One region of the Neobacillus sp. YIM B06451 genome, then DNA from elsewhere that is predicted to be linked to it. Evidence: riboswitches for the same ligand, from Rfam matches in the RefSeq annotation. Region 1 holds a riboswitch; the other holds the start of a gene.
What was found. A riboswitch is a leader RNA that binds a small molecule or an ion and turns the genes downstream of it on or off. The one in region 1 is predicted to bind cyclic di-GMP.

Region 1 (4,178 bases):
CCCATACAAACTCGACATCTATCCTTACTATGGATCCGATGCATCGGCGGCTATCCGCTCTGGCCATGACATCGTCCACGGACTCATCGGCCCTGGCATCGATTCCTCACACGCATTCGAGCGTACCCACAGGCTGTCGCTCGGCCATACTGGCGCGCTGCTGTTTGAATACGTCCAATCGGATATGGTCCTTTAATGGTGCCTGCCTTCTTAGGCAGTTGATGGCGCCCGGCCATGAAACTTTTTATTTTGCCTTGCCCCCAACAGACACAACCAGCAACATAAAGATTTTATTAAAGGAAGGTTTAAAAGTATGGGTTCTATCCTAAAAAGCTATAAAACATCGATTATTCTCCTGGCTGCCATCATTATCGGCGGCGCCGCCGGGCTGATCTTCGGGACGGACGCAGCGGTTGTTAAACCGCTTGGGGACTTATTTTTGAATTTAATGTTTACGATTATCGTCCCGCTTGTCTTTTTCAGCATTGCATCGGCCATCGCCAATATGAGCGGCATGAAGCGCCTTGGAAAAATCATGGGGAGTATTTTCCTCGTCTTTTTTATCACGGCGGCAATTTCGGCTGTCGTTGCCTTTATCGGGACCACGATTGTAAACCCTCTAGAGAACACCGATATATCTTCGGTAAAGGAAATGATGGAAAAAGTCGATGCGCCTGAGCAGGCTGAGAAGCCTTCGCTTGCGGCTCAGCTTGTCGCCACCGTTACCGTCCCGGATTTCGCAAATCTGTTCTCCAGGAGCAACATGCTTCAACTGATTGTTTTCGCGGTCCTTTTTGGCCTGGCGACTGCGATGGCGGGCGAAAAAGGCAAACCTGTCGCCTCCTTCCTCGCTTCGGGCTCTGAAGTCATGATGAAAATTGTCAAAATCGTCATGTATTATGCCCCCATCGGCCTGGGTGCCTATTTTGCCACGGTCATCGGCGAACTTGGCCCTCAGATTTTGGAAGGCTATTTGCGAACATTCTTGTTGTATCTCGGCCTTTCCGTCCTGTACTATTTCGGTTTCTTCACGCTGTACGCTTTTATTGCCGGTGGTTCGGCCGGAGTGAAGATTTTTTGGAAAAATGTCATTGCCCCTTCTGTTACGGCAATCGCAACATGCTCAAGCGCGGCCTGCATACCGGTTAACCTCGACGCGGTAAAAAAGATGGGCGTTCCAAAGGATATCGCCGAAACAATCATCCCGCTTGGAGCAAATACACATAAGGATGGCTCCGTGTTCGGCGGCGTATTGAAAATCGTTTTCCTTTTCGGCCTTTTCGGCAAGGATGTGACAAGCCTTTCAAGCATCGCAAGCATCCTAGCCGTTTCGTTCCTGGTTGGCGCGGTCATGGGCGCGATTCCGGGCGGCGGCTTTATTGGCGAAATGCTGATTATAAGCGTATTCGGATTTCCGCCTGAGGTATTGCCGATCGTCGCCGTCATTTCAACGATTATCGATGCGCCGGCAACCTTGCTTAACTCTACTGGCAACACAGTATGCGGAATGCTCGTTTCCCGCCTTGTGGAAGGAAAGAACTGGCTGCAGGCAACCATCAAAGGGAAAGCGAACCATTTCGCCTCCTAAAAAGCTGCCCTCACCCCTTCACTCTTCACTTATCTTGTTTTAACGCCTCCTTTTAAGGGTAAAAAAAGAACAGAGGCAGAACAACAAGGAGGGTTCAATTATGAACAGAGATGAAACAAAAGGTGCATGGGACCAACTGAAAGGTGAAGCCAAAAGGACTGCTGGAAAGGCAACGGGCAATGAATCGCTTGAGGCTGAAGGCAATTTTGACAAAGGCAAAGGCGAGGTTAAAGAAAAATACGGCGAAGCCAAAGCCCGGCTTGCGAGTGAGTTTAATAACATGATAGACAAGACGAGATAGGATAAAAGTTCGAGCCGCCAGGACAATTCCAGGCGGCTTTTTTAAAATAAATGACCAGCTGTAGCCCATCCCAACGAAATTTGGGAAAGCTGAATGGCGGCATTCGCCATAATCCCCGAAAATTTGATTTTCCCAACTACCTCCAAACTAATTTGCATATCTTCAAACCCCAATGAATTAAGGTTTTATTCATTCTCAGGGGAATGTTTGTTCTCCCATTCTTTTAAAATAGGACTATAGTCCCGTGTTATTACTAGTAAGGAATGCTACTATTTGGGAAAGGGCAAATTTTACGAAAGTAAAAGACGCAAAGCCACGGGCCTAAAACAAGAAATTGTCATGGCAGCCGGGCTGCAGTACGCTTATAATCCCAAAACCTTTCCTGATTTGCCTTTTAAAATGGCGAAGGGGTTCTTGGCAATGAAATCAATACTCGTAGCAGACCGATCCATCTTTATTCGGAGCGTACTTAAAAAAAAGCTTTACAAAACTGATTATAGGGTCATGGCTGAAGCAGACAATGGAAAACAGGCCGTCCTGAAATACAGGACCGGATTTCCCGATGTTGTCATGCTCGAATTTTTATTACCCCAGTTGAATGGCTTTGAAACGCTTCAGGAAATTATCCGTATCAATCCGGAAGCAAGGGTCTTTATGATGTCGACCTTTACGGATGAATGCCTTGAACGGCAATCAAGGGAAATGGGAGCAAGCGGCTTCATTCTCAAACCGGGATTTGAAGGGTTGCTAACCGCCCTTGATGCTCTTGGAACACCAGTTTCGAACCTGAAAGGAACATAAGAAAAACGGCAGTAATGCATTCCGCACTGCCGTTTTTTCATCCACTTTGTTCATTCGTATCAGCCACTGCCCGTTCCCGAGGCCTTTTTCCCCTCTGCAGTTCACTGATTGAGAGCCCGAAGGTCATTTGCAAATGTGGGTAGTCCTTGAACCGTTCCCAATCTCCACCCCATTCGAATCCCATTCCTTTCGCCATCAATCCAACTTCCTCCCAATCCCGCCGGCCATTTCCATTCATATCATGGTCTGTATCCCAAATGAGCGATCCATCCTTGCCAGTTAAAGCAAAATCGACAGCAAGGCCATAATTATGGTATGATTCTCCACCGCGCGCATAGGTGACGATTTGGCCTCCATCGGAACGCCCTATTGCATAAAGTCGATTCTGCTCCTCAACTGTCCTGAACCCCTCAATCAGCTGGATTGTAATGCCTTTTTTCGCCGCTATCGAAACGAGTTCCTCCGCTTTTTCCCTCACCACTGGATGAAGGTCTGTGGGCATCGGGACATTTCTTCCGTTATTGTTGCCCGGGTAGCCCAATGCCTTCCATACAAGAAAAAGGACTGCCGCGATTACCAATGCAGCCCCAAACCGATTTGCTTTTCGCATTTCTCTCTCCTACTGTGTCAATAAACATGTGATACTCTTATTTTATCTTTGTTTTCCACCATAAATCCATTCTTTTGTTTTAAGCTTCAATTTAAAGATTTAAAGTTCGGCCCAGATTGGCGACTCGGTAAAAGAAACTCTCTCCAGACAATTTCATAAAAATCCCTTTACAATTATTTTAATTTTCAGTATTTTAAATTTACTTAAAGGGCAAAATGGTGTATGATTATGGGAAGAACAAAAAAGGAAATATTTTCTACAACTGATGCGGCTGCCTGATGAGTATGAAGGCGGCTGTTTTTGTCCCAACCATTCCAGGTTTCTTGCAGAGCAATTTTATCTTCCCAACTTTGTTACGGCAGAAAAACAACATTCTTTCCGGAAAGAAGTGATGAGGATTGAGATATCATCTGGCAGCTGCATTTCTCTTTTGGTCCATTGGCTTGTTGCGTCCTCCTGTATCAGAAGTGCTGATTGTTTCATTGATGATTGCTGGCTTGCTGGCGTTTTTCCTTTTTATAAAAGAAGTTCTGGAAACCGTTCGCGCCCGTTTTCTCGTCTTGGCTGTTAAAGCGGAACAAAAAGGTTTGGAGGAGCTCTCTTGCTTCACCGGGAAGTTCGTGGAAATTAAGGATGGCTATATTCCTTTAAAGGCGGATTTTACGTACATCATTTTTTCCAATGGTGATCATGATATTCCATTGTTCTGCAGAAATTCAGCTGTTGCCCAAAAAGCCGCCCAATCAGGAAAAACAGTCCGGGTATATTATGACGATTATATTTTGGTTGACATAAAGGAGGTTTGATAAGATTCTTTCAGCCAATCATTTACCATACCCCTCTTACATCCCCATTACAAACACATTATATTTTATTAC
Region 2 (4,178 bases), on a different contig from region 1:
CAGGTGGTATTCGGGATGTCGGCTGCTGAATGGAAAGCGCTCGATGATAATCCGAATAAGCCGCTTAATACGCGGTTCAATAAGAAGTTCGCGCCGGGATCGGTCATCAAGCCGATTGTCGCAGGGGCGGCACTGACGGCGAATGCCACTAATCCGGCGGATGTCATGAACGTAAAAGGCCTGAAATGGCAGAAGGACGCCTCGTGGGGAGGGTATTTTGTCACACGGGTGCATGAGGCCGCTAATGTAAATCTTGAGCGCGCGCTTGTGTTCTCTGACAATATTTATTTTGCGCAGACAGCGCTGAAGCTTGGCAAAGAGGGCTTTAGCGAAGGAATGAAGAAGTTTGCGTTCGAGGAAGATTTCGGCTATCCGTTCCCCCTTCAGGCTTCGCAGCTAGGTTCGCTTGATAAGGATATCCTGCTTGCTGACGCCGGCTATGGACAAGCGCAGCTGGAGATGAATATCGTCCATTTGGCGGCAACATACACGCCATTCCTGAACGGCGGGAATATGATTAAACCTATCCTTCTTCTAGATGACCAGCATGGGCAAGTGCTGAAGGAACAGGCAATCACTACGGAAGCTGCTGCAACGGTGGGTACGGCTCTCCGGAAGGTTGTATCCGATCCGGGCGGGACAGCTCGCGCGGCGGAAATAAAAGGCTATCCTTTGTCAGGGAAAACGGGCACAGCCGAGATCAAGGCCACCCAAGGCGAAACTGGCAAAGAGAACGGCTGGTTTGTCGCCTATAATGCCGATGCCGGGGATATGCTCGTCGCCATGCTCGTTGAAAATGTCCAAAAGCGCGGCGGCTCGCAAATCCCTGTCAAGCTCGTCAAAAACATCTTTATTGAAGCGCAGAAAGAGTAAGGAGCTAATGAAAGTCCAGAAAAGGTAGGGACAGTACATTCATTAAGCGCAGAAAAGTTAGCGGGCGGTTCACAAGGGAAAATCAAAAAGTAGCCTAGTGCACCGAAGGGAACGCACGTAAGGAACAAACAGCAAATTGACTTAAAGAGGGGATTCACAGTTGGAGCAAAGGACAGCAGCTGAAGCGGTGGCACTGGAATTTTATAACGATCGGCATCGCGCTTATTTTGAAAGGTATTTATTGCCTGAGGAGCAGCAGAAGTTCACGGCGATGCCTTTGGAGGCGTTAAAAGCATGCGAGGAGGAGAGCGGCAGGCATCCTGTCGTGATTATGTACAACGGTGAGCCTGCCGGGTTTTTCGTCCTGCATGAAGGAGAAGGGATTGCCAAGTTTACGGAGAATAAGGAAGACATCCTGCTGAGGGCCTATTCGATTAACAGCAGCTATCAGGGCCTCGGGATCGCTACACTGTCTCTTCGGCAGCTTGGCGGATTTGTTAAACAGAATTTTCCTGATAAAACGGAAATAATCCTTGCGGTGAACCACGCCAACGTCGCCGCGCAACACGTTTATCGGAAGTCCGGTTTCGTCGACCGGGGCAGAAGGATTATGGGCAGGATTGGGGAACAGTATGCTTTCCATCTTGAGCTTGATTAATAGAGCATTATTTTGAAAAGATAGAATACTACAGTACGTTAAATCGTTAATAACAGTAGTCCTTTTATGCTCGGGTTTTTGAAAACATTAAAAAAGCACCACCCTTTTGGATGGTGCCTCTGAGGCGGCGGGTTATTTCCCGCCTTTTTGTTTTGCATTTTCTTTTTCGGATTTCTCTTCTTTCGCTTCTTTTTCAGGCTTTTGCTGTTGGCCTTTATCAGAGCCGCCGGGTGCTTCGTCTTTTGTTTTTTCCTCTTTAGCTTGTTCAGAGGTTTCTTTCCCTTTTTGGCCTGAATCAGCTGGCTTTTTTGATTCCTCAGCCGCTTTTTCTTTTTGTGCAGGTTCGTTTGCCTTTTTATTCAGCGCATCTGTTTCTGTGGCGGTTTGCGAAGGGGGCTGCGCCTTTACGTTTTCTTTTTCATTTTTGGCAGACGCGCTTTCCTTCTTCACTGTTCCGGATGCCTTGCCAGTCCCGCTGTCCTTTTTAACAGTATCAGGAGTCTGTTTTGCCGGCTTTTCTTTTTTCGCGACTGAAGAAGTGACTACAGCTATTTCTTTTTTGGACAAAGCAGAAGCTGCTGTCAGCGTCTCAGTGGTTTCGTTATCGGCCGTTTCGGCTACTTTATCAGAAGCTGCATCGTTGGATGTTTCTTCACCGGAGGTACCCTGGCCGCTTCCAGTTTGTTCTTCATTTGCAGGAGCCGGAGTACCGCCGTTATCCTCAGCTTGTTCCCCATCCGTGGTTTCTCCGGATTCTGCAGGTGTTTCACTTTCCTGCCCGTCATCCTCTTTCTCTTCGTCCCTCGCGGCAAATCGTTCTTTTTTGGCAGTCAAGACTGAGAGTTTCTTTTCAAGCTTTTTTACCTGTTTGGAATTTTCATTTTCTCCTGCTTCCGCAAGTGAATTTTCCAGGTATGCAATTTTTTTATCAAGGACGATAGATTTGATTTGGTTCATCGTAACACCAAGGTCGGCCATGACTTCATCGATGTCCTGTTCTGCCAGCAAAGCTGTTAACTCTTCAATCGTTTTGCCGCTTAGTTCTGAAAGAGAGATTATTTTTGTGATTTCCCCATAGCCGAATTCCTTTGTGCGGAGCTCCTTGACTGTTTCCGTATCGAAGCCTTTGACAACGTTCGCGACCAAATAAGCATCGTCAATAACCTTTGCTGCCTCTTCCAGCTCTTCTTCTTCAAGCTGGCCTTCAACTACCTCGTCAAGTTCAGCCGTTTCTTCGAGTTTGTTTGTTAATTCCTCTTTCAATTCATCCGAAGCATCTTCATCGGCGATAACCTCAGAAACTGTTTCTTTGGCCGATTCCAAGAGTTTGACATAATCCGCGACCGCGCCACTTACAAATTCCGTCTTTTCGCTAGTAGTCATCAAAGCTGCTTCCGCCAGGCGTTCCTTTGCAAATTCCATCAACAGGCTAGCTTCCTTTTCCGAATCAAACGTAAAAAATAGCCTCAGGTCCTCAAAAAGCTGGTCGAAGCTATAAAGGAACTGGTCAGGGGTCGTTCCCGCCGTGCCTTCAAGCTCTGCGCTTGCACTGGCGGTTGTCCCAAACGCAAGGGTTGCCGCCAATGCGGCGGTAAATACAAATTTCTTCATCTCTTTCTCTCCCATGATTTTATTACAATTAAAACCGAAGGGAGATTAAGAAGTTTATCCGAACCTTCTTAGCTCTTCGGCAGCTGGCTGGCATGACCGTTGTTAGTCGAAGCCCCTATAGCTTTGCGGCGCCGGGTTTCCCCAGGTGTGCCCTTTCGGAGTTTAATTGCAATTTTAGTATAAAATAATTTTCCAATTATAAAAATAGCAAAATTTTTGTTTTCTATTTTTCAGAACCTTTAGACAGCTGAAAGGGTCTTTTGGTATACTTTTCGTGTAACGAAGTAATTCCATTTTTACCGAAATAAACCATGGCTCCGAGTGTAAACAGAAGGCAATGTTTCTAAAAAACTATGTTCTATTGCCGGGGGGAAAAGGGTTTGTCACTATTAAATTATCCATTTGCATCACGCCGGATGGCGGCGATTGCGAGAAACGGAATGGTTGCCACATCGCAGCCGCTTGCGGCCCAGGCCGGGCTGCGCATTCTTCAGCAGGGAGGGAATGCGATTGATGCGGCGATTGCTACAGCTGCCTGCCTGACTGTCGTTGAGCCGACGTCAAACGGGATTGGCGGGGATGCGTTCGCGCTCGTCTGGACACAGAACAAGCTATTCGGCTTGAATGGGAGCGGGCCGTCGCCTGCAAGCATTTCAATCGACAAAGTCAAACAGCTTGGGCATGAAAAAATGCCTTTGGCCGGATGGGTTCCTGTTACCGTTCCAGGGGTACCGTCTTCGTGGGCGATGCTGTCCGAACGATTTGGGAGGCTGCCTCTAACAGAGGTTCTCCGTCCCGCCATCGAGTATGCCGAAAATGGTTTCCCATTGTCGCCAATCACCGCGAAGTACTGGGCGAGGGCACACAAAATTTTTCAAACTAGGCTGAATGGGCCGGAATTTGATGAGTGGTTCAAGTTGTTTACGCCAGACGGCAGGGCGCCGGAGCCAGGGGAGATGTGGAAGTCGCCCGACCATGCCAGCACACTGCGGGAGATTGCGGAGACAAAGGCGGAAAGCTTCTACCGCGGCGGTCT

Region 2: it holds a riboswitch for cyclic di-GMP, as region 1 does, so the genes downstream of both, RB160_RS11775 (DUF5667 domain-containing protein) here and RB160_RS02885 (response regulator) in region 1, are expected to answer to the same signal.

The regions. Positions count from the first base shown of each region.
Region 1 covers NZ_JAVFKJ010000001.1:601,653-605,830, reverse strand. The annotation lists gene RB160_RS02900 (M42 family metallopeptidase) at 1-196, shown strand, start outside; gene RB160_RS02895 (dicarboxylate/amino acid:cation symporter) at 314-1,588, shown strand; gene RB160_RS02890 (CsbD family protein) at 1,689-1,889, shown strand; cyclic di-GMP riboswitch class I at 2,162-2,248, shown strand; gene RB160_RS02885 (response regulator) at 2,310-2,690, shown strand; gene RB160_RS02880 (M15 family metallopeptidase) at 2,728-3,300, opposite strand; gene RB160_RS02875 (hypothetical protein) at 3,699-4,106, shown strand.
Region 2 covers NZ_JAVFKJ010000005.1:153,914-158,091, reverse strand. The annotation lists gene RB160_RS11785 (penicillin-binding transpeptidase domain-containing protein) at 1-873, shown strand, start outside; gene RB160_RS11780 (GNAT family N-acetyltransferase) at 1,034-1,531, shown strand; gene RB160_RS11775 (DUF5667 domain-containing protein) at 1,664-3,142, opposite strand; cyclic di-GMP riboswitch class I at 3,218-3,304, opposite strand; gene RB160_RS11770 (gamma-glutamyltransferase family protein) at 3,523-4,178, shown strand, end outside.